Regions from separate parts of the Streptomyces sp. GMY02 genome, predicted to be linked through region 1. Evidence: riboswitches for the same ligand, from Rfam matches in the RefSeq annotation. Region 1 holds a riboswitch; each other region holds the start of a gene.
The links. Region 1 has a riboswitch for cyclic di-AMP ahead of KQY30_RS31180 (C40 family peptidase). Riboswitches for the same ligand answer to the same signal wherever they lie in the genome.
Positions count from the first base shown of each region.

Region 2: linked by a shared signal. The riboswitch ahead of KQY30_RS21980 (transglycosylase family protein) and the one ahead of KQY30_RS31180 (C40 family peptidase) in region 1 are both predicted to bind cyclic di-AMP.
Region 3: linked by a shared signal. The riboswitch ahead of KQY30_RS19235 (M23 family metallopeptidase) and the one ahead of KQY30_RS31180 (C40 family peptidase) in region 1 are both predicted to bind cyclic di-AMP.
Region 4: linked by a shared signal. The riboswitch ahead of KQY30_RS04025 (LysM peptidoglycan-binding domain-containing M23 family metallopeptidase) and the one ahead of KQY30_RS31180 (C40 family peptidase) in region 1 are both predicted to bind cyclic di-AMP.

Region 1 is NZ_CP077658.1:7,312,708-7,319,933, reverse strand. It holds gene KQY30_RS31200 (NUDIX hydrolase) at 1-51, shown strand, start outside; gene KQY30_RS31195 (hypothetical protein) at 54-647, opposite strand; partial or broken gene KQY30_RS36790 (hypothetical protein) at 724-926, shown strand; gene KQY30_RS31190 (ATP-dependent Clp protease proteolytic subunit) at 1,233-1,886, shown strand; gene KQY30_RS31185 (hypothetical protein) at 1,894-2,202, shown strand; cyclic di-AMP (ydaO/yuaA leader) riboswitch at 2,536-2,727, shown strand; gene KQY30_RS31180 (C40 family peptidase) at 2,732-3,205, shown strand; gene KQY30_RS31175 (ATP-binding protein) at 3,362-3,793, opposite strand; gene KQY30_RS31170 (helix-turn-helix transcriptional regulator) at 4,055-4,909, shown strand; gene KQY30_RS31165 (DUF397 domain-containing protein) at 5,017-5,220, shown strand; gene KQY30_RS31160 (8-amino-7-oxononanoate synthase) at 5,210-6,382, opposite strand; gene bioB (biotin synthase BioB) at 6,527-7,226, shown strand, end outside.
Region 2 is NZ_CP077658.1:5,185,594-5,192,819, forward strand. It holds gene KQY30_RS21970 (cytochrome P450) at 1-133, shown strand, start outside; gene KQY30_RS37170 (transglycosylase family protein) at 327-1,229, shown strand; cyclic di-AMP (ydaO/yuaA leader) riboswitch at 1,672-1,869, shown strand; gene KQY30_RS21980 (transglycosylase family protein) at 1,872-2,696, shown strand; gene eno (phosphopyruvate hydratase) at 2,964-4,253, shown strand; gene KQY30_RS21990 (septum formation initiator family protein) at 4,503-4,976, shown strand; gene KQY30_RS21995 (DUF501 domain-containing protein) at 5,133-5,690, shown strand; gene KQY30_RS22000 (Ppx/GppA phosphatase family protein) at 5,687-6,643, shown strand; gene KQY30_RS22005 (NAD(P)/FAD-dependent oxidoreductase) at 7,075-7,226, shown strand, end outside.
Region 3 is NZ_CP077658.1:4,570,412-4,577,637, reverse strand. It holds gene KQY30_RS19250 (hypothetical protein) at 1-347, opposite strand, end outside; gene trmB (tRNA (guanosine(46)-N7)-methyltransferase TrmB) at 966-1,733, shown strand; gene KQY30_RS19240 (PrsW family intramembrane metalloprotease) at 1,849-3,192, shown strand; partial or broken gene KQY30_RS19235 (M23 family metallopeptidase) at 3,236-4,269, opposite strand; cyclic di-AMP (ydaO/yuaA leader) riboswitch at 4,281-4,435, opposite strand; partial or broken gene KQY30_RS19230 (PP2C family protein-serine/threonine phosphatase) at 4,827-5,959, opposite strand; gene KQY30_RS19225 (TipAS antibiotic-recognition domain-containing protein) at 6,251-6,997, opposite strand; tRNA gene KQY30_RS19220 (tRNA-Met) at 7,196-7,226, opposite strand, start outside.
Region 4 is NZ_CP077658.1:968,585-975,810, reverse strand. It holds gene KQY30_RS04035 (S8 family peptidase) at 1-1,988, opposite strand, end outside; gene KQY30_RS04030 (tyrosine-protein phosphatase) at 2,120-2,917, opposite strand; cyclic di-AMP (ydaO/yuaA leader) riboswitch at 3,346-3,539, shown strand; gene KQY30_RS04025 (LysM peptidoglycan-binding domain-containing M23 family metallopeptidase) at 3,544-4,491, shown strand; gene KQY30_RS04020 (SGNH/GDSL hydrolase family protein) at 4,715-5,560, shown strand; gene KQY30_RS04015 (hypothetical protein) at 5,757-6,152, shown strand; gene KQY30_RS04010 (STM4011 family radical SAM protein) at 6,122-7,003, opposite strand; gene KQY30_RS04005 (STM4012 family radical SAM protein) at 7,075-7,226, opposite strand, start outside.

The DNA of each region.
Region 1 (7,226 bases):
CACGCGGACTACCTGGAGCCGATCGTCCGCCGCTTCTGCGGGCGCCGCTGAGGTCACAGGCCGCAGAGGAAGTCGCGCCCCCGTTCGTCGAGTTCGGCCACGCACCGCAGGCCGCGGGGCCGGAGGCGTGCGAGGTCGCCGCGCATGCGGAAGACCGCTTTACGGGTACGGACCGAGCGGACACCGCCCATGTGGTCCATGCCCCGGTGCCAGGTGGCGCACGCCTGCTCGATGCTGCCGCGTTTGAGGTGCATCTCGGCGCCCGCGACCAAGTCCAGGGCGACGATTCGCGCATAGGTGCCCGCCGGGCGGGCCGCGGCGGCCAGCGCGTACTGCTCGGCGGCGGCCCGGTGATCTCCCAGGGGCTCGTGGACCTTGGCTGTGCGGGAGTACACCGATACGCCGGGCGGGCCCCGGGCCAGCGCCCAGAACGGCACCTCGTCGCCGGGAGCGGCGGTCAGCAGGGTGCGGGCGTGTTCGGCCTCGGTGAGAGCCCTGCGGCGTCTGCCGTTCTTGGCCAGGGTGTGGGCGTGGACGACGCGGAAGAGGGCCTCGGTCTGGGCGTCGACCTGCCCCTTGGCGCAGTTAAGGCCGGTCTCGGCCAGGCCCAGGCAGTGCTCGGGACGGTGGAGCTCGAGACCCTGCATGGCCATCGTCGTCGATCCCCGCCCGGCTCGGACGGCGGATCAGCTCGCTCGCCAGCTCGACCACGGACGCCGTACGAACCAGCGCCACCTGCTCCACGCCCTGCGCGAGTTCGAACAGCACTACAACTCCCACCGGCCCCACCAAGGCATCGCAGACGCCCGCGCCCGCTGCACCCCCTGCCTCCGCCGATCACCGACCCGGACGCCATCGCCCACCTCGACATACGCCAACGCGACCGCCTCGGCAACACCCTCCACGAGTACCAGCATGCGGCCTGAACCGCACGGACGAGATTCTCGGCAGGGACAAGGCCACGTGAGCGCGCCGTTCACGAAGCGCGTCTATGTCCATCCGAGCCCCGAGGACCTGCGCGCCGCCTCGGATCACCTCACGGTTCTGCTCGGCTTCGAGGGCGACGCGGCTGCCTGAACATACCGGATGGTCGTGAGAGAAACCTGCTTCACGATCAGCGTAAACACGGTCTGACCTGCTGTGATTGTGGATCACTAGAATCTGCTCCCCATCAAACGACCTGTACGTCCTGTACATTTTTTACGTACCAGAGTCCTGTGGAAAGGTAACCGATGCACCGTCCTTCGGCCCGCTATGTCCTGCCCGAGTTCACCGAGCGCACCTCCGGCGGGTTCCGCACGCTCGATCCGTACTCCAAGCTCCTGGACGAGCGGATCATCTTCCTCGGCACCGCCGTCGACGACACCGCCGCCAACGACGTGATCGCGCAGTTCCTGCATCTCGAATACGCCGCGCCCGACCGGGACATCAGCCTCTACATCAACTCCCCGGGCGGCTCGCTCAGCGCCATGTCCGCGATCTACGACACGATGCAGCTCGTCACCTGCGACGTGGAGACGACCTGCCTCGGCCAGGCCGCCTCCACCGCCGCCCTCCTGCTGGCGGCCGGCACGCCCGGGAAGCGGATGGCGCTGCCGGGCGCGCGTGTCGTCGTACAGCAGCCCGCGATCGAGGAGCCGGTCAGGGGGCAGCCGTCGGATCTGGTGATCCAGGCGGAGGAACTGCTGCGGCTGCGCGCCGTGCTGGCGTCGCTGCTCTCCCGGCACACCGGTCAGAGCGAGGAACGCATCACCGAGGACATCGAGCGGGACCGGATCTTCACCGCGGCCGACGCCAAGGCGTACGGTCTGGTCGATCACGTGGTCCAGAACCGCAAGACGTCCCTCACCACGGGACACCCCTTCGGTTCGCACGGCAGGCGGTGACACGCCGATGCCGCCACCCGAACCTCCGCCGCTGCCGGCACTGACCCGCGCCGAGGGGGACTTCGTCGACAGCTTCCTCCAGGTCGTCGATCTGCTGGGACGGATCAACCCGGCACGCGGCTCGGACACCTACAGCGCGCTGCGGGCGGCACAGGCGCTGCCCGCGCAGGCCACGGCCCTGCGGGACGCCCTGACGGCGATGCACATGCGGGGCGAGACCGAGCTGCACAGCGCGACGCTGGTCCGCGCGCTGCGGGTGCTGGACGGCCAGCGGCGCGCCGGGCGCGTGGCACTGCCTCCCGAGGTCATCGAATGAGCCCCGACACGCCATGACACCCCGTCCGTTCCCGTATGGAGGGCGTCCGTACGGGAACGCTTGGCCCGTACGACGTACGACACGACGGGACACACGGGGGGAGTCAAGTTGCGCAGGGCGGCCGGACGCGCGAAGCGCACCCCGGCTGCCTGCAGGTACGGCACTCATCGGGGTCCGGAGCCCCGGAACGACACACCGCTCCGCCACCCGTTTGGAACAGGCGTGACGAACTTCACATAGCGTCGTTTCTCCTCGGAATTCATCTGATTACGGGCCAAGATCCCTGGGACGACAAGCCCCCGCCATCCACGGCGGGGCGGTCCGGGCGGACGCCGAGTCCTGCCGCCGTTCCGGATGACTGGTCGACAGGAGTGGATCGGCAGGAGTGGAGGACCCGAGCAGTACGGGACGGCCACGCAGTCCGTTACGAGGCCGTCTCTTGGGGTGAAGCCGCTGACGCGGCCGGGCATCTTCGCCTGTCCGAACCCGACAGGTCATCCTTCACAGGCGGCTGACGAAGGGTTGCGCGATGAATGCGCAGACAAATGTCCCGTCTCTGTTGTCCCGGGCCGGTGCCGTGTCGGTCCTCACCATCGCGGCGGTCGGCGGCACGATACTGGCGCCCGGCGCCACGTCCGAGGCCCAGGCCGCCACACGCGCGGCCAAGGCCCTACGGGTGGCCGCTTCCAAGGCGGGCTCCCCCTATCAGTGGGGTGCCACCGGGCCCCATCGCTTCGACTGCTCGGGCCTGACGCTCTACTCGTTCAAGAAGGCGGGCAAGAAGCTCCCGCGCACCGCCCACCAGCAGTACAACAAGACGCGCCACATCCCGGCCTCCCACCGGCGCAAGGGCGACCTGGTGTTCTTCCACTCGCGAGGCTACGTCTACCACGTCGGTATCTACGCCGGACGCGGGAAGATCTGGCACTCGCCGAAGACCGGTGCGCTCGTACGGCTCGAACGCATCTGGTCCCGGAACGCCCTCTACGGCCGGGTGAACTGACCGGCACGACATGCCCGGACCGGCCGGTGCGCGCCCGGCCGGTCCGGGGAGTCCCCCAAGCCGTACGAAGCAGCCAAGCCGTACGAAGAAAGCCGCACCAGGAAGACCGTACGAGCAAGGCCATACCCGCAAGGCCGTACAAGAGCCTGACGCGGATCAGCTCTGGACCGGCACCGTCCAGGGCAGTGCGATCCAGACCGTCTTGCCACCCTCCGCGGTCGGCGTGACCGTCACCTGTCCGCCGCCCTCCGCCGTCAGCGAGCGGACGATCACCATGCCGCGGCCATTGTCCTGCTGCACGGCCGCAGGCAGCCGCTGCGGCCAGCGGGGATGACTGTCCGTCACCCCGACCCTGAGCTGTTCGTCCCGGTCGAGCACGATCTCCACGGTGAAGGTGGGCGACTGGCCGAAGGTGTGCTGCACGGCGTTGGTCGCCAGCTCCGAGACGATCAGCCGCACGGCGTCGGCCGTCTCGGCCTCCCCCGGCAGACCCCACTCGGTCAGCAGGTCCGCGACATATCTTCGGGCCGCCGGTACCGACGCGGGATCGCTCGGCAGCGTGATGGATGCTTCCTGATGGTCTGCCATGGCGACGCCGTCCCTTTCCCGCCGGACCTGACTCCGGCGCAGTACGGATGACTGCGCGGACGGCCTCGGACTGTGCTCAGCGTGCCACTCATCCTGCCGTTCGCATCGCCGATCCACCGAGATCTGCATATATCTGTCGCTCAAAGTGGTGAACTCTGCGACGCGAGACCGTATTTGGGCGGCGAAAAGATAACTTCTCCGCCGCGGCGCCCTGGCGCGTACGAGACGCTTACCGAAGCGGTTCGGGGAAGGGAATTAATCATGCGGCATATTCCGGCGGTACGCCGGCGCAGGCTCGGGGAGGAATTGCGCAGGCTGCGCCAACGGGCGGGGCTCACCAGTGGCGAGACGGCGCGGCTGCTGGGCTGGCACCAGTCGAAGGTGAGCCGGATCGAGACCGGCGTCAGCGGGGTGAAGGACGAGGACCTGGCGGCGCTGCTGGACGCGCTGGGCATCTCGGATCCTCAACTGCGGGCACTGCTGGGCGCGTTGGCGGGCATCACGGGCGGCGGGCCGGGGTGGTGGAAGGCGTACGGCGGGGTGATCCCGCCCCGTTACCGGGACTTCATCAGCCTGGAGTCCCAGGCCTCCTCGGCCCGTACGCTGGAGACCTCGGTGGTGCCGGGACTGCTCCAGACGCCGGACTACGCGCGCGCCGTGACCCGCGCGGCGCTGGACGGTCTGCCCGCCACGACGGTCGACTCCCTGGTCGAGGTACGGCTCGCCCGGCAGGAGGTGCTGCACTCCGCGGCGCCGCTCGAACTGTATGCCGTACTGGACGAGGCGGTGCTCCGGCGCGAGGTGGGCGGTCCCGGGGTGATGCGGGGTCAGCTCCGCCGGCTGTCCGAGCTGGCCGCGCTGCCGCAGGTCTGTCTCCAGGTGCTCCCGTTCACCGGGGGCGGCTATGTCGGACTCTCCGGGCCTTTCGTTGTCTTCTCATTCCCGCATATTGCTGATCTGGATTTGGTCGTTCTCGACCATTTGACGAATAGCCTCTATCTGGAACGGAAAGAAGACCTTGAGGCGTACTGCGCCGCGTTCCGTACGATGCAGGCGCATGCCCTCCCGCCCGAAGAATCAGTGGATCTCATCGCCGGGATCGGTGACGGCGTGTAGGGAGCATCATGTCCGCCCACCTCGCACAGCCCCCTGTCCAGACTTCATTCTCCCCCCGCACATCCCCCACCCCATCAACGGCTTCTCCGGTCTGTCCGCCGTCCCCCGTGCCACCCCTGGCCGCGGACTCCGTCTGGCGGCGCAGCAGCCACAGCACCGGGGCGAACAACTGCGTGGAGTCCGCCCGTACCGCCGCGGACGTCCTCGCCGTACGGGACTCCAAGAACGTGACCCGGCCCCATCTGTCGTTCTCGGCAGCCGCGTGGACGTCCTTTGTCTCCGCGCTGTGCGAGGAGACCTTCACGCACTGACCGGCCGGGCGTCGGCCGCGCCCTCGGGAGCGGTCGCCGTGACCGTCCGTACCGCCGCGCCGATCTGTTCCCGCGTCAGATCGGCGCGCGCGGTCAGCCTGATCCTGGAGATCCCGTCCGGCACCGACGGAGGGCGGAAACAGCCCACGGCGAGTCCCTCGGCACGGCAGTCGGCGGCCCACCGCAGGGCAGCCTCCGGGGACGGTGCACGTACGGATACGACCGCCGCGTCCGGCGGCGCGGCGCTCAGCCCCGCCCCGGTCAGCCTGCGGTGCAGCGTCCGGGCCACCTCGCGTGCCCGGTCCGCCCGGCCGGGCTCCCCGCGCAGCAGCCGCAGACTCTCGAGCGCGCCGCCCACGGCCGCCGGCGCGAGCCCGGTGTCGAAGATGAACGTCCGGGCTGCGTTGACGAGATGCTCGATGACCCGGGCCGGGCCGAGGACCGCGCCGCCCTGGCTGCCCAGGGACTTGGAGAGCGTCAGGGTGACGGCCACTCCCGCCGCGCCCGCGATGCCCGCGGCGTGCGCCGAGCCCCGGCCGCCCTCGCCGAGCACCCCCAGACCGTGCGCGTCGTCGATGAGCAGCGCGGCTCCCCTGTCCCGGCACAGCGCGGCCAGTTCCGCCAGCGGCGCGGCGTCGCCGTCCACCGAGAACACCGCGTCGCTGACCACCAGTGAGCGCCGCCCGGGGTGCGCGTCGAGGGTCTTGCCCACGGCTTCGGGCTCCGCGTGCGGTACGACCACGGTCTCGGCGCGCGAGAGCCGGCAGCCGTCCACGATCGAGGCGTGGTTGCCCGCGTCGGAGACGAGCAGGGAGCCGCGCGCGGTGAGCGCGGTGAGGGCGGCGAGATTGGCGGCGTATCCGGAGGAGAGGACGAGCGCGGCCTCGAAGCCGCAGAACGCGGCGAGTTCACGCTCCAGTTCGGCGTGCAGCTCCGTGCTGCCGGTGACCAGCCGGGAGCCGGTGGACCCCGCACCCCAGCGGCGTGCCGCCTCCGCCGCCGCGCCGGTCACCGAGGGATGGCGGGCCAGCCCCAGATAGTCGTTGCTCGCCAGATCCAGCAGGGCCGACTCGGCCGGGCGCGGCCTGAGCGTACGGACGAGACCCGCCCGCTCGCGGCGGCGCGCCTCGTCGTCGGTCCAGTCGAACGGATCCTGCGCCATGGATACGGTCCTTTTGTAGGGTGCGCACAGACTTTAACCGCGCGGGGACCGGGTCAGGATGTGGTCATGCACACACTTCGTTCCAGCCGTGTTGTCGGGTTCCTCCCTGGCTTCGAGGTGCTCGCGTAGGCCAGGATCGGCACCATGGACCTGCTGAACACGCTGGTGGAGAAGGGCTTGCGGCGCGAGCTGCCGACCCGCGAAGAAGCGCTCGCCGTACTGGCGACCTCCGACGACGAACTGCTCGAAGTGGTGGCCGCGGCCGGGAAGGTGCGGCGGCAGTGGTTCGGGCGGCGGGTGAAGCTCAACTATCTGGTGAACCTCAAGTCCGGTCTCTGCCCCGAGGACTGTTCGTACTGCTCGCAGCGGCTCGGTTCGACGGCGGACATCCTCAAGTACACCTGGCTGAAGCCCGACGAGGCGTCGAAGGCGGCGGCGGCCGGAGTGGCGGGCGGGGCGAAGCGGGTCTGTCTGGTGGCGAGCGGGCGCGGACCGACGGACCGTGACGTGGACCGGGTCTCGCAGACCATCGAGGCGATCAAGGAGCAGAACGAGGGCGTCGAAGTCTGCGCCTGTCTGGGGCTGCTGTCGGAGGGTCAGGCGGAGCGGCTGCGCGCGGCGGGGGCCGACGCGTACAACCACAACCTCAATACGTCCGAGGGGACGTACGGCGACATCACCACCACCCACACCTACGCCGACCGGGTGGACACCGTGCGGCAGGCGCAGTCGGCGGGGCTGTCGGCCTGCTCCGGGCTGATCGCCGGGATGGGCGAGAGCGACGCGGACCTGGTCGACGTGGTGTTCTCGCTGCGTGCACTCGACCCGGACTCGGTGCCGGTCA
Region 2 (7,226 bases), 2.1 Mb from region 1:
TCTCGCGACACTGCTGACCCGCCTTCCCGATGTGCGGCTTGCCGTGGATCCGGTGGATTTGCGCTGGCGCGGCGGGCTCATCATGCGGGGATTGCGCACACTTCCGGTGCAGTTCACGCCATTGTCCGGCTGATGGACGGCTGCCGGTTTCGCCGCCGTACCGCGTCTCGTCAAGCCCGAATAACTGACGGGTCGTCAAGACTGTGACTTTCACGTGATCTCCGCTGCATCGACTTGTGACAGGCGTTCGAGTACCGCTACGTTCACCGACGACTCAGCAGCACCATCGCCGTAGTCGAAACGACAGTCACACGGAAGGCAATCGCATGCGCTCCGGGAACGGCCGACACCGCAGACCACGCCAGGCTCCCGCTCTGATCGTCGCCGCGGGGGTGACCGGTTCGGCCATCGCCATCCCGCTGTTCGCCGCCTCCGGTGCCAGCGCCGCCGACGGTTCCACCTGGGACCGGGTCGCCGAGTGCGAGAGCGGCGGCATGTGGAGCGCGGACCTGGGCAACGGCCACTACGGCGGCCTCCAGTTCACCCAGGAGACCTGGGACGCCTTCGGCGGCGGGGAGTACGCGGCCCGGCCCGACCTCGCCAGCCGTTCCCAGCAGATAGCGATAGCCGAGAAGGTGCTCTCGGCGGAGGGCGTGAAGGCCTGGTCGAGCTGCGCCCCGGTCTCCGGTCTGGTGGACGCCCTGCTTCCGGACATCGACCTCGGCGGCGACTCGGACCGCGTCAAGGCCCCGAAGGGCAAGGCGAGCACCGGTCCGTCGGACGGCCCCTCGGCCACTCCTGGCGGCACGTCCTCCCCGTCCGCCGGCGCGAGCGCGCGGCCGGGCGAGTCGGTCCCCTCCGGTTCGGCCGTCGCCCCCACGCCCGGAGCCTCCGCTTCCGCCGAGGGCACGGACGGTACGGAGGGTACGCCCGGCGCCGACGGCATCGAGAGCGCCCTTCCCGGCGGCCTCGGCGGCACGGCGGTCGGCGGCAGCGACTCGGCCACCGGCAAGCACCGCGGCCCGGCGGCCCAGGAGGACGCCGTACCGGACACCTCGGGCGAAGGCTATGAATACGGTCGTCATGCCTCACGGGGTGACGGACTGTCACGGAGTACGGATGTCCTGCCGGACGCCTCGGACGCCTCCGGCGCCGCGGACGCCGACCGGCCCGCCGAGCGCAACTGGCTCATCGCTGACGGTCTGAAGGTGCCCGGCGGGTGGCTGTGAGGTGAACGGGGGTGGGCGTCGCCCGCCCCCGGCCCGCCCCGGGCGGGCCATTAGCTCGACCCGCGCTCGTCCGCCGCTCGTCCCCGGCTCGACCGGCGGCCCGTATGCCCTGGTCAGGGTCCTGATCCGGATGTGAAACAGAAGCCGTTCGCCGGGGAGCCGGCCCGGCTGTCGGCGGGGCGGTTCGCCGCTCTATGTCCTCTTCTGCGCAAGTGAGACAAGCGTCTCTTTGCGGCAACTGAGGACTTTTGACCTGTGCGTTGCGCCGACTTAGGTCCTCACCAGCCGAAACGCCTAAACCTGGAAGGTCGTTAAGGGGATTTTTGTCCCCGATGTACTTCTTTGATGAACCGATGGGCCTGTGATTACGGTCTGAACCGCTCGCACCGCGGGCCCCGTCGACCGTCACGCCGAATCCTGCCGGCGGCCGAAGGGAAGTAGTTCGCGTCAAGCGCCGGAGGCAGGAGCGGGGGAACCACGGTTTGTGCCGGGCCCGGCCGTCGAGAGACGGCCGGCGACCGGCTCGGGGTGAAGCCGGGTGCGCCGGGTGCTGTCCGTGGGACAGGACCCGTCACACCCGGCCGGGCAGCTCACAGCCCGAACCCGACAGCTCACCTCGTAGGCGTCGGTGAGGAGAGTTCCATGCTGCGTGCCAGTCGTGTCAGCCATGTCAGCGATGTCAGCGAAGCCGGCCGGTCCGGCCGTTCCGGCAAGGGCAAGCACCGTCGTCCCGCCCGCTCCACGACCGCCCGTTACGCCGCGCTCGCCGGGATCACCGGTGCCGCCGTGGCGGTCCCGCTGATCGGCGCCACCTCCGCCTCCGCCGCGACCGCGTCCGAGTGGGACCGGGTCGCGCAGTGCGAGTCCGGCGGCAACTGGTCCATCAACACCGGCAACGGCTACTACGGGGGACTCCAGTTCAGCAGCTCCACCTGGGCCGCCTACGGAGGTACGGCGTACGCGGCCAGGGCCGATCTCGCCTCCAAGTCCCAGCAGATCGCCGTCGCCGAGAAGGTCCTCGCGGGCCAGGGCAAGGGCGCGTGGCCCACCTGCGGGGTGAACCTCTCGGGCGCGGCGTACGACGGCGGCTCGGCCGGCTCGGGTTCGGGCTCCGGATCCGGCTCGGCTTCCGGGTCCGGCTCGGGCTCCGGTTCCAGCTCCCGTTCCGGTTCCGGTACGGGCGATCAGGCCGCCCAGCAGCGGACGCAGCCCCGGCAGGAGTCCGCAGGCAGCGGAGCCCGTAGCGGAGCGCAGCCCGCCTCGCGCGGCGAGAGCCGGGCCGCCACCGGCACCGGCACGATCAAGAAGGGCGACGGCGAGTACAAGGTCAAGTCCGGCGACACCCTGTCCAGGATCGCCACGGTCCACCATGTCAAGGGCGGCTGGAAGAAGCTGTTCGACCTCAACAAGGACATCGTCCGCGACGCCGACCTGATCTACCCGGGACAGCAGCTCCACCTCCGCTGACCGCCGGCCCGGCGCGGAACGGACCGGCCCGGCGCGGCGGTATCGCCGTACCGGTCCGTTCCGCCCGGCCCTCATCGGCCACCCGACCGCCCCGGCCCGGCGCGTGATCCCCCGTACGCGCGCCGGGCCGGGGCCTGTCCAGGAGCGCTCGGGTACTCATTCCGTCCCAGCGGGCGGGCGCCGACGGGCCCGTACCCCGGGGACGGTTAGGCTCTTGCCGCAAGGCCAATGAGGCCCTGCACTCCACGCGTCACATCCCAGAAGGAGATGCTCGTGCCGTCCATCGACGTCGTCGTAGCCCGGGAAATCCTGGACTCCCGAGGCAACCCCACGGTCGAGGTCGAGGTCGGCCTCGACGACGGCAGCACCGGCCGTGCTGCCGTCCCCTCCGGTGCCTCCACCGGTGCGTTCGAGGCCGTGGAACTCCGTGACGGAGACCCCAAGCGCTACCTGGGCAAGGGGGTCGAGAAGGCCGTCCTCGCGGTCATCGAGCAGCTCGGCCCGGAGCTGGTGGGCTACGACGCCACCGAGCAGCGCCTGATCGACCAGGCCATGATCGATCTCGACGCCACCGAGAACAAGGGCTCGCTGGGCGCCAACGCGATCCTCGGTGTCTCCCTCGCCGTCGCGCACGCCGCCTCCGAGGCCTCCGACCTCCCGCTCTTCCGCTACCTGGGCGGCCCGAACGCGCACCTGCTGCCCGTTCCGATGATGAACATCCTGAACGGCGGCTCGCACGCCGACTCCAACGTGGACATCCAGGAGTTCATGATCGCTCCGATCGGCGCGGAGTCCTTCTCCGAGGCGCTGCGCTGGGGCGCCGAGGTCTACCACACCCTCAAGAAGGTCCTGAAGCAGAAGGGCCTCTCCACCGGCCTGGGCGACGAGGGCGGCTTCGCGCCGAACCTGGAGTCCAACCGCGCCGCGCTCGACCTGATCCTTGAGGCCATCAAGGAAGCCGGTTATGTGCCCGGCCGCGACATCGCGCTCGCGCTCGACGTCGCCGCGTCCGAGTTCTACAAGGACGGCTCGTACGAGTTCGAGGGCAAGTCGCGCTCGGCCGCCGAGATGACGGAGTACTACGAGGAGCTGGTCGCCGCGTACCCGCTCGTCTCCATCGAGGACCCGCTCTTCGAGGACGACTGGGCCGGCTGGAAGGTCATCACCGACAAGCTCGGCTCCAAGGTGCAGATCGTCGGCGACGACCTGTTCGTGACCAACCCGGAGCGGCTGGCGCGCGGTATCGAGGAGGGCTCGGCGAACGCCCTGCTCGTCAAGGTCAACCAGATCGGCTCGCTGACCGAGACCCTGGACGCGGTCGAGCTGGCGCAGCGCAACGGCTTCAAGTGCATGATGTCCCACCGGTCCGGCGAGACCGAGGACGTCACGATCGCGGACCTGGCCGTCGCGGTGAACTGCGGCCAGATCAAGACCGGCGCCCCGGCCCGCTCGGACCGCGTCGCCAAGTACAACCAGTTGCTGCGGATCGAGGAGATCCTCGACGACGCGGCGGTGTACGCGGGGCGCAGCGCGTTCCCGCGGTTCCGCTCCGCGTAGGGTCCGACGGCCCGCGCGAGACGGCTCACGCGAGCCGACTCACGCAGGGCTTCACGGCTCACGCACGGCTCACACAGGGCTCGCGCTCCGCGTGAGCGCCCGCTCGCGACAGGGCGGGGCGGGGCATGGCTGCCGGGGGCATCCCGCCGGTGCCCTCCTGCCCGTCCCGTACCGCCCGTCGTCGTACGTCCCCGGCCCCGGTCCCGTACCGTGTCCGGGGACGTACGTACATGACAGGGGAGGCGAGCCATGGCAGGGAACCGGGACCGGTTCTCCACCGCGACCAGGCTGCGGCTGCTCGGCGAGCAGACGGCCGCCCGTGTCTACCGCTCGCAGAACCGCCGCCAGGACCGCCGCTCCCGGCTGACCGGCCGGGCCGCCTTTCTCGCCCTGGTCATGTGCACCCTGGTGGTGGCGCTCGCGTATCCGACACGGCAGTTCGTGTCGCAGCGGAACGAGATCGCCGAGCAGGAGCGGCTGACCCGCGAGGCCCGGCAGCGGGTCGAGGAGCTGCGCGACGAGAAGGCGCGGCTCCAGGACGACGCGTACATCGAGCGGCTGGCGCGGGAGCATCTCCACTATGTGATGCCGGGGGAGACCGGATACACCATGATCGACCCGGACGCGGCGCGGAAGCACCAGGAGGGCCGGGAGGCGACGGACCGCCCCTGGTACTCGAATGTCCTGGACGACGTGGACAACGCGGACCGTCCGGAGCGGTAGCACACTCGTAGACACTCGGGTGACACTCAGGCCGTACGCGATCCGGGACCGCACGGACACCCGGGACCGCGGGGACATATGCGTAACCGCACCCGCACCCGCACCCGCACTCGTACACGTACGCACAATCGCACACACGCAAGAACCAAGGCAGGCATGGACACCCCTCCTCCGCAGACCGAACGCACCGAGCCCACCCAGGCGGACATCGCCGCGTTCGAGGAACAGCTCGGCCGCCCGCCGCGCGGCCTGCGCGCCATCGCGCACCGCTGCCCCTGCGGACAGCCGGATGTGGTCGAGACCGCGCCCCGGCTCCCCGACGGCACGCCCTTCCCGACGACGTACTACCTGACCTGCCCGCGCGCGGCCTCGGCCATCGGCACGCTGGAGGCGAACGGTGTCATGAAGGAGATGACCGAGCGCCTCGCGGCCGACCCCGAACTGGCGGCGGCGTACCGCGCGGCGCACGAGGACTATCTCGCGCGCCGTGACGCCATCGAGGTACTGGAGGGCTTCCCCAGCGCGGGCGGGATGCCGGACCGGGTGAAGTGCCTGCACGTGCTGGTCGGGCACTCGCTGGCGGCGGGCCCCGGGGTGAACCCGCTGGGGGACGAGGCGCTGGCGATGCTGCCGGAGTGGTGGGCGAAGGGGCCGTGCGTGACGCCGTGCGTGGCCCCGGGGGTTTCCCGGCACGAGCAGGAGGGGCGCGCGTGACCCGGGTCGCCGCCGTCGACTGCGGTACGAACTCGATCCGCCTGCTGGTCGCGGACGTCGACGCCGGTACGGGCGAACTGACCGATCTCGACCGGCGGATGAGGATCGTCCGGCTCGGCCAGGGCGTGGACAGGACCGGCCGGCTCGCCCCCGAAGCGCTGGAGCGCACCTTCGAGGCGTGCCGCGAGTACGCGGCCGTCATCAAGGAGCACGGCGCCGAGCGGGTCCGCTTCGTGGCCACCTCCGCCTCGCGCGACGCCGAGAACCGCGACGAGTTCGTCCACGGGGTCCTGGACATCCTGGGCGTGGAGCCCGAGGTGATCACGGGCGACCAGGAGGCGGAGTTCTCCTTCACCGGAGCCACCCGGGAACTGCCGGGGCGGGACAGCTATCTGGTCGTGGACATCGGCGGCGGTTCGACCGAGTTCGTGGTGGGCGACGACCGGGTACGGGCCGCGCGCTCGGTGGACATCGGCTGCGTACGGCTCACCGAGCGGCACCTCCTGCGGAACGGCGTCATCAGCGATCCGCCCGGCGCGGCCGAGATCGCCGCCATACGCGCGGACATCGAGGCGGCCCTCGACCTCGCCGAACGCACGGTCCCGCTGCGCGAACCCTGCACCCTTGTCGGCCTGGCCGGCTCGGTGACCACGGTGGCCGGTGTCGCGCTGGGCCTGCGCGCGTACGACACGTCCGCGATCCACCACGCCCGTATCTCCTACGAGCAGGTCAGGTCCATCACCGACCACCTGCTCACCGCCACCCACGCCGAACGCGCCGCCATCCCCGTCATGCACCCGGGCCGCACCGACGTCATCGGCGCCGGCGCCCTGGTCCTGCTCGCGATCATGGAACGGACATCCGCCCCGGAAGTCGTCGTCAGCGAACACGACATCCTGGACGGCATCGCCTGGGCGGCCGCGGAGGACGCGCCCGGTCAGAGACCGCGGTAGCCCTCGCGGCGGTCGTTGCGCACACGCGCTGCGGTGTCCGGGAAGTCCTTTCGCGGGTGGGGTTTCGGGGGTGCCGGGGCGTTCGGGGTGGGGGGCGGAAGAAAGTTCGTGAAGTTCTTCACAAGGAATTCGATCCTCTTGGGTGCCATCGGCGATCCATGCGGCCCGTCAAGGGCGTTGGAGGAGTGCCGGGGCCTTATACCGGGCGGTTCCGGACTCGTTACGGGCGGATGAACCGGACGGGTGGTTCGGGGGCCCGCGAGGGCGGAGGGCCAGCTCACAAGGGGTGAGCAACGACCGGGCGGGGTGCGTGGTTCCCCGGGGTCGACATGATGTCGATCACGTGAGCCGCGCAGTGTAGCACCATAGAGCGATGACCTTGTGAAGGGGCTCACGAGCACCCCCTCCGAGGGGGGTGGATACTCGATGGCATGAGCACCACGGAGCGTCCCAGGATCCTCGTTGTAGGCGGTGGGTACGTAGGCCTGTACGCAGCTCGTCGCATTCTGAAGAAGATGCGCTACGGGGAGGCGACCGTCACGGTCGTGGACCCGCGCTCGTACATGACGTACCAGCCCTTCCT
Region 3 (7,226 bases), 2.7 Mb from region 1:
ATCTGTTCCGATGCCTGCGAAATCAGGTCATCCAGCAGCACCGGAGCGGCCCCGTACAACACATCGTGAAGGTAGGCGACCAACTCGGACGGGTCGGTCGGCAAGTGCAATTCAATGGCCAGTGGGGCATTTTCGCTCTTGTAGGCGCCGACCGGCAACCCGACCTTTTCCGGGTGTACGCAAACCGGGGTTCCGTCCGCTGCGTACCGGTGCCCGTCTTCCGGATCGAATGGGCAATCTTTCGTCGGCCGTGCCCATACGTCGAAACCTCCAACAGGGAAACGGCGAGAAGGGCAGATACCGCAAGCGCGGTGAAGAACGTCACCGCTGACGAAAGGTTCAGCCATAGAACGAGCCTAGCCCCAACAGGCAGGCGCAGACGCCCAATCCGACCGGAACAACCCTGGACAGGTCCAGCCGTTCGGAATGGGTGCACGGCCCTCTTCGGCGGCCATTGGGAGCACGCCCTGGAGGATGAGGGAGCGAACCCCGGCGCGCGCCGTGTGAGCCCCCGCCCGGCCTCGTTCGTGCGCTGCCGCCCCTGGCGGGCGAACGGGGCTTCCTACTCGCTGGCAGGCATCCGTGGTACCCGGCGAACACGTCAACGGCCCGGTCGTGGCCGTCGACCGGCACGTCCGGCGCCGGACCGAGCGCCTGCGGCGGCAGACCGAGCGCGTCGATGAACAGGCGTGTACGGGCGGGCTCGCGTGTACGGGCGGGCTCGGCCGGCCGCGAAGTTCGGCCCCGGGCGGTGCTTCGGCGAGGGACACTGGCAGACGGGCGGGGCGTGAACGGGCGCGGCGGGCGTTCCCGTGGGCGCTCCGTAGAATCGGTGCGTTGTGGCCACGCGTGAGAAGACCGGGATGACTGAGATGGCTGAGACCGCCGAGACGGCTGGGCGCGCCGGGCGGGCCGCGCCGGAGTCCGGGCACGGCCCCGGCGCGGCCGGCCGGGCCGGGGAGCGCATGATGAGCCGGATGTTCCCCGGCGGTACCGGGCCCGCCGCCGACCCCGCGGGCTCCCACTTCGAGCGCCGTATCCGCAGCTTCCAGCCGCGCCGCAGCCGGGTGACCCCGGGCCAGGCCGACGCGCTGCGCCGGCTGTGGGCCGCCTGGGGCCTGGACATCGACGGACAGCGGGTCCTCGATCCGCGCGAGCTGTTCGACGGGCTGCCGGTCGTCCTGGAGATCGGCTTCGGGATGGGCGAGGCGACCGCGCGGATGGCCGCCGACGACCCGGGCACCGGGATCCTCGCGGTCGATGTGCACACCCCCGGCCAGGGCAATCTCCTCCGGCTCGCGGAGGAGAACGGACTGACCAATGTCCGGGTGGCCAACGGCGACGCGATCATCCTGCTCAGGGAGATGCTGGCGCCGGAGTCCCTGGACGGGCTGCGGATCTACTTCCCGGACCCCTGGCCCAAGAAGCGGCACCACAAGCGGCGGCTGATCCAGCCGGAGTTCCTCACCCTGGCCGCGGGGCGGCTGAAGCCGGGGGCGGTACTGCACTGCGCGACCGACTGGGAACCGTACGCCGAGCAGATGCTCGCGGAGCTGACGGCCCACCCCGGCTTCGAGAACACCCAGCGGGACGGCGGATACGCGCCACGGCCGGCCTTCCGGCCGCTGACCCGGTTCGAGGGCCAGGGCCTCGACAAGGGCCACACGGTCCACGACCTGCTGTTCCGCCGCGTACGGGAACTGCCGCCCGCAGAGCCGGCGCAGCCCGCGTAACGGCGGTTGCCGAGGCCGTGGCAGTCTCGCCCGTACGCGCCCCCGACCCCGCGTAACCGCCGGTAGCCGCACAGGCACCATCGTGGTTGTCGGTGCCGCTCGCTACTGTCATCGGGTGTCGGAAGCCTCGCAGCAGCGCCTCGAACCGGGTCCGGCGATTCCTGTCCACGAGCCCTCGCAGCGGCTCGAAGGACCGGAGGCCGCCGGTCCCGCGCCCGCGTCCGGGCGCTTTCGGCCGCGTCGCGCGTTCTGGCGCCGCCGGGCGGTGCGCGCGGCGGCCGTGATCACGGTGCTCGCGCTCTGCGGCCTGGTGATCCTGGCGCTGGTGCGGGACCAGACCGGCACGGACGGCTTTCTGGTCGGCCTCGGGCTCGGCGTCCTGCCCGTACCGCTGCTGATGGCGGCGTTCCGCTGGCTGGACGGGGTCGATCCCGCCCCCTGGCGGAATCTGCTGTTCTCCTTCGCCTGGGGCGCCTTCGCGGCCGCGCTCGTCGCGATCATCGCCAACACCTTCGCGACCCAGTGGATAGCGACCGCCACCGCGGACCCGGCCGGCGCGCAGTCCCTCGGCGCGACGGTGATAGCCCCGGTCGTGGAGGAGAGCACCAAGGCCGCGGCGGTCCTGCTGCTGTTCCTGTTCCGCAGGAGGGAGTTCACCGGGCTGGTCGACGGGGTCGTGTTCGCGGGCTTCACCGCCACCGGCTTCGCCTTCACCGAGAACATCCTGTATCTCGGCAGCGCCTTCGGCGAGGACCGGAGCATGGGCAGCGCGGGCCTGGCCTCCGTCACGGCCGCGACCTTCTTCGTACGGGTGGTGCTGTCGCCGTTCGCGCACCCGCTCTTCACCGTGCTCACGGGCATCGGCTTCGGGCTGGCGGCGATGGCCCCGCGCCGCCGGCGAATACGCAGGTTCGTCCTGCCGCTGCTCGGACTGGCGCTGGCGATGGGCACGCACGCGCTGTGGAACGGCTCGTCGTCGCTCTTCGGTCCGTACGGCTTCTACGCGGTGTACGGGCTGTTCATGGTCCCGGTCTTCGGTCTGGTGACCTGGCTGGCGATCTGGAGCAGACAGCGCGGGCTGCGGACGGTCGCGGCCGAGCTGCTCGCGTACGCCGAGGCCGGCTGGCTGCCGTCGGCCGCACCCCAGGCGCTGTCCTCGATGCGGGCGCGCACCGTGGCGCGCGATTTCGCACACCGTACGTTCGGACCGCAGGCGGCCAGGGCGGTGGTGGAGTACGAGGCGTCCGCGACGACCCTGGCGTTCCTGCGCCACCGCGCCCGCCGCGGCACGGCGGGACCGGACTTCGCGGGGCGCGAGCGTGAGCTGCTGGACCGGCTGTGGGCCCGTGGGGGTACGGCAGGGCCCGCGCTGACCTTCGCCGCGCGGGCCACCGGACGGGTACGGGTGCCGCCGCCGTACATCGACTACGACGGCTTCAACCCGTACCGCCAGTACTGAACCCCGGCACGGAGGAAACCCGTGCCGGAGGGAGGAGCAAGCGTCAGGGAGTCAGGCCCTTGTCGGCCAGCCAGCTCATCGGGTCGATGCCCGTGCCGTCCGCGGTGTGCACTTCGAGGTGCAGATGCGGCCCGGTCACATTGCCGGTCGCGCCGACCCGCCCGATGGTCTCGCCGGTGGTGACCTTCTGTCCGGCGGTGACGGTCATCGAGGACTGGTGGCAGAACCACAGCTCCGTACCGTCGTCCAGTTGCAGGATCGTGCGGTAGCCGTACGAGCCCGACCAGCCGGCCGAGGTGATCGTGCCGCTGTGCACGGCCTTGATGGGCGTGCCCGTCGGGGCGGCGAAGTCCAGGCCGGTGTGGTAGCCGGAGGACCACATGGAGCCGGACTGGCCGAAGGTGGAGGTGATCGTGTACGAGGAGGTCGGCAGGGTGAAGCTGGCGGCCAGCTTCGCGAGGCGCTCCGCCTCCGCCTTGGCCTTGGCTTCCGCCTCGGCCTTCTTCCGTGCCTCTTCGGCCTTCTTCTCGGCCTCGGTCTGCTGCTTCTTCGCCAGCGCCGCGGCCTGCTCGGCCGCCGCGCGCTCCGCGGCCGCCTTCTCGGCGGCGTCGGCCTCGTTCTGCTGCTGCTCGGCCTGCTGGAGGATCCGGGCCCGCAGGGCCTCGCCGGCGTCGGTGGCACCCTGCTCGGCGTCCGCCGTCGTCATCCCGGCGGTGGTGAGGGGCGCGCTGGCCAGCGGATCGGGCTCGGTGTCGTCGTTCCCCGCCAGCGACCCCATGCCCGGCAGGGAGCCGGCGTCGGGGAGGTTGTCCGTGATGGCGTCCGGCAGGGATATGGAGACCGGGGGCTTGTCCTGCGCGGTGGCCATGCCGCCCGCGCCGACGGCGGCTATGACCCCGACGCCGAGGACCGTGGAGCTACGGGCGAAGCCGTTGCGCTGCTTGCCGACGCGGTGCCTGCCGCGTACCGGGCGTATGGATTCCTCGGTCGGGTTCCACTCCCCCAGGCCCGCTCCGGCTCGTCACCGAACGGGGTGGTTTCGAAGGGGGCGGTGGGGGCAGGCTGATTGGACGCCACTGAGGCGCACTCCTTTCCTTCCTTCTCGCCTACCGGGTTAGCTGACGGGTTCGGAGCAGGAAGGTCTCCTACGGGTGCTCTGAGCTGCGCGGAGCAGCAAAGAACTCCCGATTCACCCCAATTGGTGGTTCCCCGGTTCCCTTGCGGGATTCGGCGCGTGCGCACGGTGCCATCTCTTGCGACGGCTGGGACGACCGCGCTGCGTTATCGAACGTTAATAGAGACCGGGCCCTTATTCCAAGCCGTTCCGGGTGATCATTAACAACTTCGCATCGGACACACCAGGGCACATGCATACGCAATCGGGCGAGCTGACTGCCTTTCAGTGCATCTCGCATACCTGACGGTCTGTCAAATGTTATGCGGAGTGGCACGCGCCGATCACATACAGTCGCGACGGCCATCACGGAGCCGACGCGCATCACGGAACGGGCCGACATCACGAAGCCGCCGACTGTCACGGAGCCGGTCCCGGCCGACCGTCGCGGAGCCGGCGGCTGTCACGGAACCGGTCCCGGCCGGCCGTCGCGGGCCCGGTCACGGAACCACGGGCCCGGTCATGGAACCAGCGGTATGGTCCTGCGCCGCTCCGGCTGCCCCTCCGTCGGCCGGCTGACCGCCAGCAGCGCCATGTCGTCCTGGCTCCCGGTGCCGCCCGTGTGCCGCCGTACGTCGTCGATCAGCGCCTGGAGCAGTTCGTCGGGCCCCTGGAAGATCCGCCCGTCGAGCCGCTCGCGCGGCAGGTAGAAGACCCCGTGCGCGTCGCGTGCCTCGGTGAGCCCGTCGGTGTAGAAGAGCAGCGTCGCCCCCATCGGATAGGTGGCCTGCTCCGCCCGGTCCGGCCAGGCACCCAGATCGCTCATCCCGAGCGGCAGCGCCGGGTCCCGTGTCTCCAGCATGCACACGGCTCCGTCCTCGCACATCAGCAGCGGATCGGGGTGGCCCCGGTTGACGAGCCGTACCACTCCCCCGTCGTGCGGGATCTCCGCGATTACGGCCGTGGTGAACCCTTCGAAGGCGTCAAGACCGCCCCGCCGCGACCCGTCGCGTTTGAGAGCGCGCTCCAGTCTCTGCGCGACCCCCTCCAGCGACGGCTCCTGCTCGGCGGCCTCCCGGAACGACCCGATGACCACCGCCACCGCTTCGACCGCCTCAAGCCCCTTCCCCCGTACGTCCCCGACCACCAGACGTACTCCGTACGGCGTGTCCTGTACGGCGAAGAGGTCGCCGCCGATGAACGCGCCCTCCTGCGCCGCCTCGTACCGCGCGGCGATACGGAGCCCCCGATCCGCTCCGCGGGTCTCGGCAGCACCGCCCGCTGGGCGGTCTCGGCGATGATGCGGGCGGAGGCGAGCCGCTGACCGCTGCGGCGCAGCACCCCGCTGATGTACAGCGCGAGGAGCGAGACGACCAGCACGGTCAGCACTTCACTGAGGGACTCCAGCGACATGAGCGAGCTGGCGTAGAGATGCACCGCCACTTCGGCGAGGAGCGAGGCGATGGCGACCAGCAGCGTGCCGATCATCGGGTAGAACGGGGCGGCGACCAGCGGGGCGGCAGCGTAGAGCGGGCCGGCCGTGACCCGTGTCGGGGTCACGAAGTCGAAGACCACGCCGACCACGATCACGAGCACCGGGAGAAAACGGACCAGCCGCCGCCCGGTACGGACCCGGCTGCTGGGAATCGGCATCCCGTCGCCCGACACGGGACCGGCGATGTCGTCGGCGCGCCGGCCCCCGTTGCTCAGCGGCTCCGTGAGCTTCCTCAGCTTCCCCACCAGTGGTCACCTGCCTAGGGCTACGGACGGTACCGCGCCCCACCCAGGCTGTCCGCTGCCACGTCCGGGGGCGACTCGCCGTCGGCCGAGTGGGCTAGGGAGCCGGTCGGACCGGCCCGCCTTCCCAGCAGGTCAGACGGCCAGTCGGGGATCCGGCCGGTCGTTCGTTCGGCCGGCCGGTCCGTGAATCGGCCGGTCGTTCAGTCAGTCGGTCAGGTGGCGCTCGGCGTACACCTTCATGGCGTCTCGTACGAGCACTGCTGTCCCTTTACGGTACTTGTCATATGCGGCTGTGAAACGTTCGTCATCCACATACATGGACGAGACGCCGATGACATACGACTTGGTGGCCTCGACCGTCACCGAGAGCCATGCGCAGTGACGCCGGGCGATGTCCTGCGCCTCGTCGCTGTCGGGGGCGAGTCCCGCCTCCTTGGCCCGTCCCCAGTCGCGGGCGATGGTCTCGTGCCGGTCCTGGAACTCCTTCTGCTCCTGTTCGCTCAGCGAGCGCCACCAGCGGTCACCCTTCTCGTACGCCTCCCGGCCCCATCGCTCGGTGACCTCCTGCTCGTACCGGGTGTGATCGAAGCCGTCGAGCACTTCCTCGGCCATGAGTTCCTCTCCTGTCACGGTCTTGTGGAGAGTGGTCCGCACCGAGCCGATCAGCCGCTCGATGCGCTCGCGCTCCCGCTCCAGCAGCCCGAGGTGGGCGCGCAGGGCGGCGGCGGTGTCCTGCTGGCCGTCGAGGACACGGGCGATCGCGGGCAGACCGAGGCCCAGCTCCCGGAGGAGCAGAATCCGCTGAAGACTGACCAGGGCGTCCTGGTCGTAGTAGCGGTAGCCGTTGCTGCCGGTCCGGCTGGGCGTCAGCAGCCCCAGGTCGCCGTAGTGCCTGAGGGTGCGGCTGGTGGTCCCGGCCATTTTCGCGATCTCCTGGATCGACCACTCCATGACATCGACGGTAGAAGTTGACGCAACGTAAAGGTCAAGCCTTGTGGGGAGCGGCCCCTGTGAGGAGTGGCACAGGGCGGCCGTCGGGCAGCGCATGGCCGCCGGGCAGCACCCGGCCGTGGAGCAGCACATGCCCGCCGGGCAGCACACGGCGAAGGCCCGGATCCACTTGGAATCCGGGCCTTCAGCTCTCTTCAGTAGCGGGGACAGGATTTGAACCTGCGACCTC
Region 4 (7,226 bases), 6.3 Mb from region 1:
AAGCCGTCCGGGCCCCAGATGGTCGGGAGCGCTTCGATGCGATTGCCCTGGAGGTCGATGGTGTTGACGGTGAGACGGTGGACCGGGCCGTCGACGACAAGGCTCACCGTGGTGTGCACGGTGGTCCTGCCGTCAGCCGTGGTGGCGGTCACATAGCCGTAGTAGTCGCCGCGCTCGGCCCGTGACGGATCGGCGGTCAGCGGTACGTCGACGGTGGCGCCGGGGGCGACCTCCACCGAGTCCGCTCCGAGCCGGAGCGCGTCGGCCGCCAGGACGCGGCCGCCGCTGGTGGTGAGCCGGGCCGTCAGCCGGAGGGAGAGCGCTGCGGCGGAGGTGTTGGTGTAGCGGATGGTGCCGGAGGCGTCGGCGGCGGTGGGTGTGCTCCCTGCCCGGAACGGGCCCAGCGCGAGGGTGCCCGTCGCGGTCAGCGGGCCGAGTGCCGCAGCGGCCAAGTCGATCCGGCCGCCGCCCTGCTGGGGCGGCTGCTGCCCGTCCACCGTACGGGCCGTGCTGACCAGGGCGTCCTTGAGCCGGTCCGCGCGCCAGTCCGGGTGCTCCTGCGCGAGCAGGGCCGCGGCTCCGGTCACATGCGGTGTGGCCATCGAGGTGCCGGACGCGGAGATGTAGTACTGGTCGACCGGGTCGCCCATGGTCGTTCCTGCGGCGCGCGCGGCCACGATTCCGACGCCGGGTGCCGTGACATCGGGCTTGACCGCGCCGTCGCCGAGGCGGGGCCCGCGGCTGGAGAACGGGGCGAGCGAGTCGTCGCGGTCCACGGCGCCCACGGTGAGGGCCGCGTCGGCGGCGCCGGGCGAGCCGACCGTACGCTGCCCCTGCTCCCCGCTGTTGCCCGCGGCCACCACGAACAGGGCGCCGCTGCTCTCGCTGAGCCCGTTCACCGCCAGGCTCATGGGGTCGGTGCCATCGGTCGGGGTGTCGGAGCCCAGGCTCATGTTGATGACCCTGGCGCCCTCGGCCGCGGCCCACTCCATGCCTTCGATGACCTGGGACTCGGTGCCGTACCCGTCGTTCCCGAGGACCTTGCCGATCAGCAGGCCGGCCTCCGGGGCGACGCCCTGGCGGCTGCCGCCCGAGGCGGCGCCGGTGCCGCCGACGGTGGACGCGACATGGGTGCCGTGGCCGAAGACGTCCTCGGTCCCGCCACTGGCGGAGAAGTCCTTGGCCTCCAGGATCCGGCCCGCGAGATCGGGGTGCGTTCCGTCGGCGCCGGTGTCGAGGACGGCGACCTTGACCCCCTTGCCCCGGTAGCCGGCGCCCCAGGCGGCGGGCGCGTTGATCTGTCCGGTGCTGCGGTCCAGGGCGGCGCCGACCTTGCCGTCCAGCCAGACCTTGGGTGTCGCGCGAAGGCCGGCGGCGCTCATCGAGTCCGCGGCGGGGGCGAGCGTCTTCCAGAACGCGCCGAGGTCGTCGGCGGGTATCCGCAGCGAGCGGGCGCCGATGCTCTCCAGCGTGTGGGCGGGTACGGAACCGTCCTGGAAGCCGGACAGGGTACGGAGCGTCCGGGCGGCCGCTGCCCCGGCCGGCTGCGAGACGATCAGCGGCAACGTGGAAGTGTGGACCTCGTCGTACCCCTGCGCGACGAGCGCGGTCACATCGAAGAGTTCGCGGTCGAGTGTTCCGGCGGAGACCAGGTCCATGGCGTCGGAGGGAAGTACGGTCAGCCGGCCGTTCTGCTCGGCGGTCTGGAAGAGGACACCGTCGCGGCCGGGTCCTGGCACGACCGAGGCCGCGCGCTTTCCGTCCGGGCCCGTGCCGAGCGTCACCCGGTCACCGGTGATCAGCCGTACCGTCGCGGCGGTGCCCGCGGGGGCGGGCGCGGCAGTACCGGGGTCCTGGGCGGCGGACCGGGCGGAAGCGGCGGTGGCCCGGGCCGAAGCGGCGGCGGCCTGGGCCGAAACCGGCGCCATGGCACCCGCGGTCATCAGCAAGGCCATCGATACCGCCGCCGTCAGGCGGATACGTCTCATCTGTCCAGCCCCTTCGTTCAACTCCGTGGTCACGCGGTGTTGGACAGAATCTGGTAGCGGCGGAGGGGCTGTCACTGATTCACGGTGTCGTGGTTGGGACATGTCCCAACCACGACACCGCCGGGGCCGATCTAGTCGAGAAGGCGGGCGCGCAGCCGTTCACGTGTCTCGGGGGAGAGCCCCAGGCCCTCGGTGAGATACGCCTCGGTGCCGCCCCAGGTCTTGTCGATCGTCTCGAAGGCCGTGGCGAGATACTCGGCGCGCGCGTCGAAGAGCGGCCTGAGCAGCTCCATCACCTCGCCCGACATCCCTTCGGGGGCGTTGTCGCTGCGCCGGACCGGATAGCGGCGGTGCGGGTCGTTCGACTTCAGATAGTCCGCCTCGATCGCCTCGGGCTCCACCCCGACCGCGAGCAGGGCCACCGCGATGGACAGACCGGCCCGGTCCTTGCCCGCCGCGCAGTGCATCAGCGCGGGCATGCTGTCCTCGGCCAGGGCGTGCAGGACCCGGCTGTGCTCGGCGGTACGGTCCGTGATGATCGACCGGTACGATCCGGTCATCCGGGCCGCGGCCCTGCCGTCCGCGAGGAGCGAGCGGAGCTGGTCGAGGTCGCCGTCCCTGACCATCCGCCAGAACTCGGCGCCGTCGGCCGGGTCGGTGAGCGGGATGTTCACATTCCGTACGCCGGGCAGCTCCACATCCGCGCCGTCGAGCTTCAGATCGGCGGCATTGCGGAAGTCGAAGATCGTATGGAGGCCGAGGGAGGCGAGAAAGGCCGCGTCTGCCGCGGTGGCGTTGGCGAGATGGCCGCTGCGGAAGAGTCTTCCGGTCCTCACCCGCCTGCCGTCCGTGGTGGGCAGTCCGCCGACATCACGGAAGTTGCGCACGCCGGCCAGCTCGGGCTCTGTCGACGGGACCTGCTGCGTCACGGCCTGCTCCTCCATGTCCGATGCCGGCGCGGCTCGCCGACAAGGTCGACCTCTGACCCTACGACATCTGTTCCCAGGGCAATCAGTTCGAGTGTCGGGATTCCTGCGGGACTATTCGGACATCGCATGCCACATTGCACGACCGTGAATATCGGTCAAATGTCGATCTGTCCGTATTGAGTGATTCTGTATGGCCTGTCCTGTTCACGGATGAGATGGGAACCCGCCCGTGAGCAGGATCATATTCGTGACGTTCCGTGGCGGCTCTCCGTACCGGATCTCCCGAGCCGAAGCGGAAATTGGCGACCGCGGTCCACACAGGGTGACCGGTAATGCCGGGATAAATGCGAGGAAGTTCAGAAGAAGTTCAGCCGGGGGAATAGAAATGCTTGTTCCGCTCGTCCCGCTCGCTTAAATTCACCCTCACTCCGGGCGGAACGCCGAATCCTGCCGCCGCTCGGAATTCACATCCGACCAGCAACGCGTGGCAGGAGCGGGGGAACCAGGTAGTACGCCGATCCGGAAACTCCGGAACGGCTCGGGGTGAAGTCGCGCACCATACGCGACCGGGCATCTCCAGTCCGAACCCGACAGCTCACCTCGCAGGCGCCGGAGAGGAATTCGCCATGCCCGCGAAGGGTAAGCACCGCCGTCCCAAGGCCAACCCGGTATCGCGCGGATTCATAGCCGCCGGCACCGGCGGAGCCGCCATCGCACTTCCGCTCATAGGCGCCACCGGCGCCCACGCCGCCGAGAAGGCCGCGCCCGCCACCGCCCCCCAGGCCGTTCCCGAGCACCAGCTCTCCGCGGAGCAGTCCGCGCATTCCACCGAGAAGAAGGCCGCCGCCAAGAAGTCCCATCAGAGGACGCGGACCTACACCGTGGTCGCGGGCGACTATCTGTCCAGGATCGCCAGTCAGCAGCATGTCCACGGCGGCTGGAAGAAGCTGTACGCGGACAACCGCGAGGCCGTAGGACCCGACCCGTCGCTGATCCACCCCGGGCTGAAGCTGACCATCAAGGCCAGGGGCGGGCACCACGCCAAGCCCGCAGCCCCGGCGAAGCCGTCCGACTCCTCCGATTCCCCGGACCCGTCCACCACCACGCCGGCGGACGACTCCGGGGCGGCTCCCGCGCCCTCGGACTCGCCGGACCAGAGCAGCGGTTCGGGCTTCACCACGCCCGTCGACGATGTCGAGATCGGCACTCCGTACCACGCCTCCGGCAGTTCCTGGGCCAGCGGCTACCACACCGGTGTGGACTTCCTCGTCTCCTCGGGCACCGAGGTGAAGGCGGTCGGCGCGGGCACGGTCGTGACGGCGGACTGGGGCGGCTCGTACGGCAACGAGGTCGTCATCCAGCACAGCGACGGCCACTACTCGCAGTACGCCCATCTGTCCTCCATCTCCGTCTCCGAGGGCGACACGGTCAGCGAGGGCCAGCAGATCGGTCTCTCCGGCGCCACCGGCAATGTCACCGGTCCGCACCTGCACTTCGAGATCCGTACCGGACCGGACTACGGTTCGGACATCGACCCGCTGGCGTACCTCCGCGATCAGGGTGTCGACATCTGAGCGACGACAGCATCCAAGGGGCGGAACAGCGGTACCTCTTACCTCGTAGCCTGTACCTCTGCGCAGCTCGTAGCTCGTACCTCTGCCCGGCGCTTCTGCGCCGGGCAGAGGCCGTTGCGCCTATTCCCGGTTGGCCGAAAATTGACCGATGGCATATCTCACCAGCCGTCAAGCCCTCCCTACGGTCGCGTAGGCCACATCTGCGGGGGAAAGATATCCTGCTGTGGCAGACGATTCGAGATCAAGAAGAAGAGGCGTATTCGGGTCGTACACGTCGTACACGGCGGTCGGTGACAGCTTCACGGAGGGCGTGGGCGATCCCGGACCCGACGGACGGTATGTCGGCTGGGCGGACCGGCTGGCGGTGCTGCTGGCCGACCGGCTGGCGGACGGGGCGGCGTTCTCCGGGGACGCCCCGGACACCGTGCACGGTGATTTCCGGTACGCGAATCTCGCCGTACGCGGCCGGCTCCTGGACCAGATCGTCGACGAGCAGCTCCCCCGGGCGAAGGAACTCGCCCCCGACCTGGTGACCTTCTGTGCCGGCGGCAATGACATCATCCGGCCGGGCACCGATCCGGACGATGTGGCCGAGCGTTTCGAGCGGGCCGTCGCTGATCTCACCGGCGCTGTCGGCACGGTCATGGTGACGACCGGCTTCGACACCCGGGGCGTTCCCGTACTCCGGCATCTGCGCGGCAAGATCGCCACGTACACCGCTCATGTACGGGCGATCGCCGACCGCTATGACTGTCCGGTGCTCGATCTCTGGTCCCTCAAGTCCGTCCAGGACAGGCGGGCATGGGACGACGACCGGCTGCATCTGTCCCCCGAGGGCCACACCCGGGTCGCGCTGCGTGCCGCGCAGGTGCTCGGGCTCGACGTACCCGCCGATCCGGACCAGGCGTGGCCGCCGCAGCCGCCGCGCGGTGCATTCGAGGTGCGGCGGGACGACATCAACTGGGCGCGCGAGTATCTGGTGCCCTGGATCGGGCGCCGGTTGCGCGGGGAGTCCTCGGGCGACCATGTGGAGGCCAAGCGTCCGGATCTGCTGCCGCTGAGGCAGTGAGGACGGAGCCGGGGGGATGACGTCGATTTTGGCTACGAGTTCCGGTTCGGAGTGATTTTCACTCATCAGAATGGACCGTGCGGCGTTGCCGCATGGGCCGCTCCCGCCTTGGCGATAACCGAGCCGAAGGGGTCCTCCGGTGTGGCGCCGGCCAGGGGAGAGCCCGACAACGGCGCTGTGGGTTCAGGGGGTTGCGATGGCGGACAACGGCAGTGCGAGGCTCGCGGCGGGGGCGGTCACGTTCGTCACGGCCAATGAGGACCGCGACCACGACACCGGGATCAATATCTCGGTCAGGACACCGGACGGCGTGGAGGCGGCCTCCATCTCCGTGCCGTTCGGTCAGTTCAAGGACGGGACGACGGCGGGGCCCTACCCCCTCGATGTGCTCACGGAGACCACGAAGGACGGACTCTCCAACGGGACCGCGACGGTCACCATCCATCCCAACGGGGACGACACCTGGCGGTTCGACATGCGGCTGAGGCTGCGGTTCACCGACAACACGCACCTCTCGGTCAGTGCCGAGAACATCGAGCTGAACGATGACCGGAACACCACTCAGATCTCCCTCGGGGGCCCGCCGAACTGAGACCGGCCCGGGGCACGGGGGATCCGCTCCAGCACTCCGCCCGCGAAGACGTCGTACAGCGGCAGTGTCTCCAGGTGCACATAGCCGATATGGCAGTCGCACACCGCCAGGGGGCACGGCCGGGGCGCGAGCGCCTGGCGGTACGAACCGTCGTACAGGTTGCCCAGCTCCGTACGGACGAAGTGGCAGCGCCGTACGGTCCCCTCGCCGTCCACCGAGATCACCGACTCGCCGGTGCGGCAGGGCAGTCCGGCCGAGGGATGGGGGTGGCGGCTGTACGGGAAGAGGGGGTCGAGATCCGTCCACCGGGCGGCCTCCTCGTCCGTATAGCCGTGTCCCTCGGCCGCGTTGATCCAGAGATAGATGTGCGCGGGCAGCTCGGCGCGCAGCCTGCGGGCGAGCTCCAGATGCTCGGGGAGGCCGACGACGCCCACGCTGAACCGCACGGAACGGTCCGCCAGCTCATGGCACTTGGCGAGGAAGCGGTCGTACGGAGTCTGGCCCGGGTGGTAGGTGCACCACAGCGCAAGCTTCTCCGGGTCCGCACCGGCCAGCCAGTCGGTGCGGAAGCTGAGGTTCGTCTGGATGGCCACCCGGCGGACCTGCGGCAGACGCGACAGCTCGGTGAGGGCACGTCGGTACCAGGAGCGGACCAGCCCCTCGCCCCAGGGGGTGAACAGTACGGACAGCCGGTCGTCCCGCCGCTCCGACACCCAGGCGGTGAACCGCTCCAGCGCCTCCCGGTCGGCGCGGAGCTGCTCACGGCTGTCACGTCGCTTGGCGAACGGGCAGTAGGGACAGTCGTAGTCGCAGGAGGCGAGCGGACCGCGGTAGAGGATGGTCAGATCCATGGCGGCCCCCGGCGGCCCGGGGGCCACGGGCTGTATGACAAGCAGGGGCTTTTCGGGGTTCATGGGGCGGCTCACTTCACTTCGTACTCGGCCATCGCGGCCCGAACGGAAGAAGAGAAGAGCGCCGGGCCCAGGGCGTCCGAGTGCGCGAGGCCTTCCGGCGAGAGCCGCAGCAGCCCGGGGCCCGCGGCGGAGTCCAGCCAGCCGAGATCCGCGAACCGGT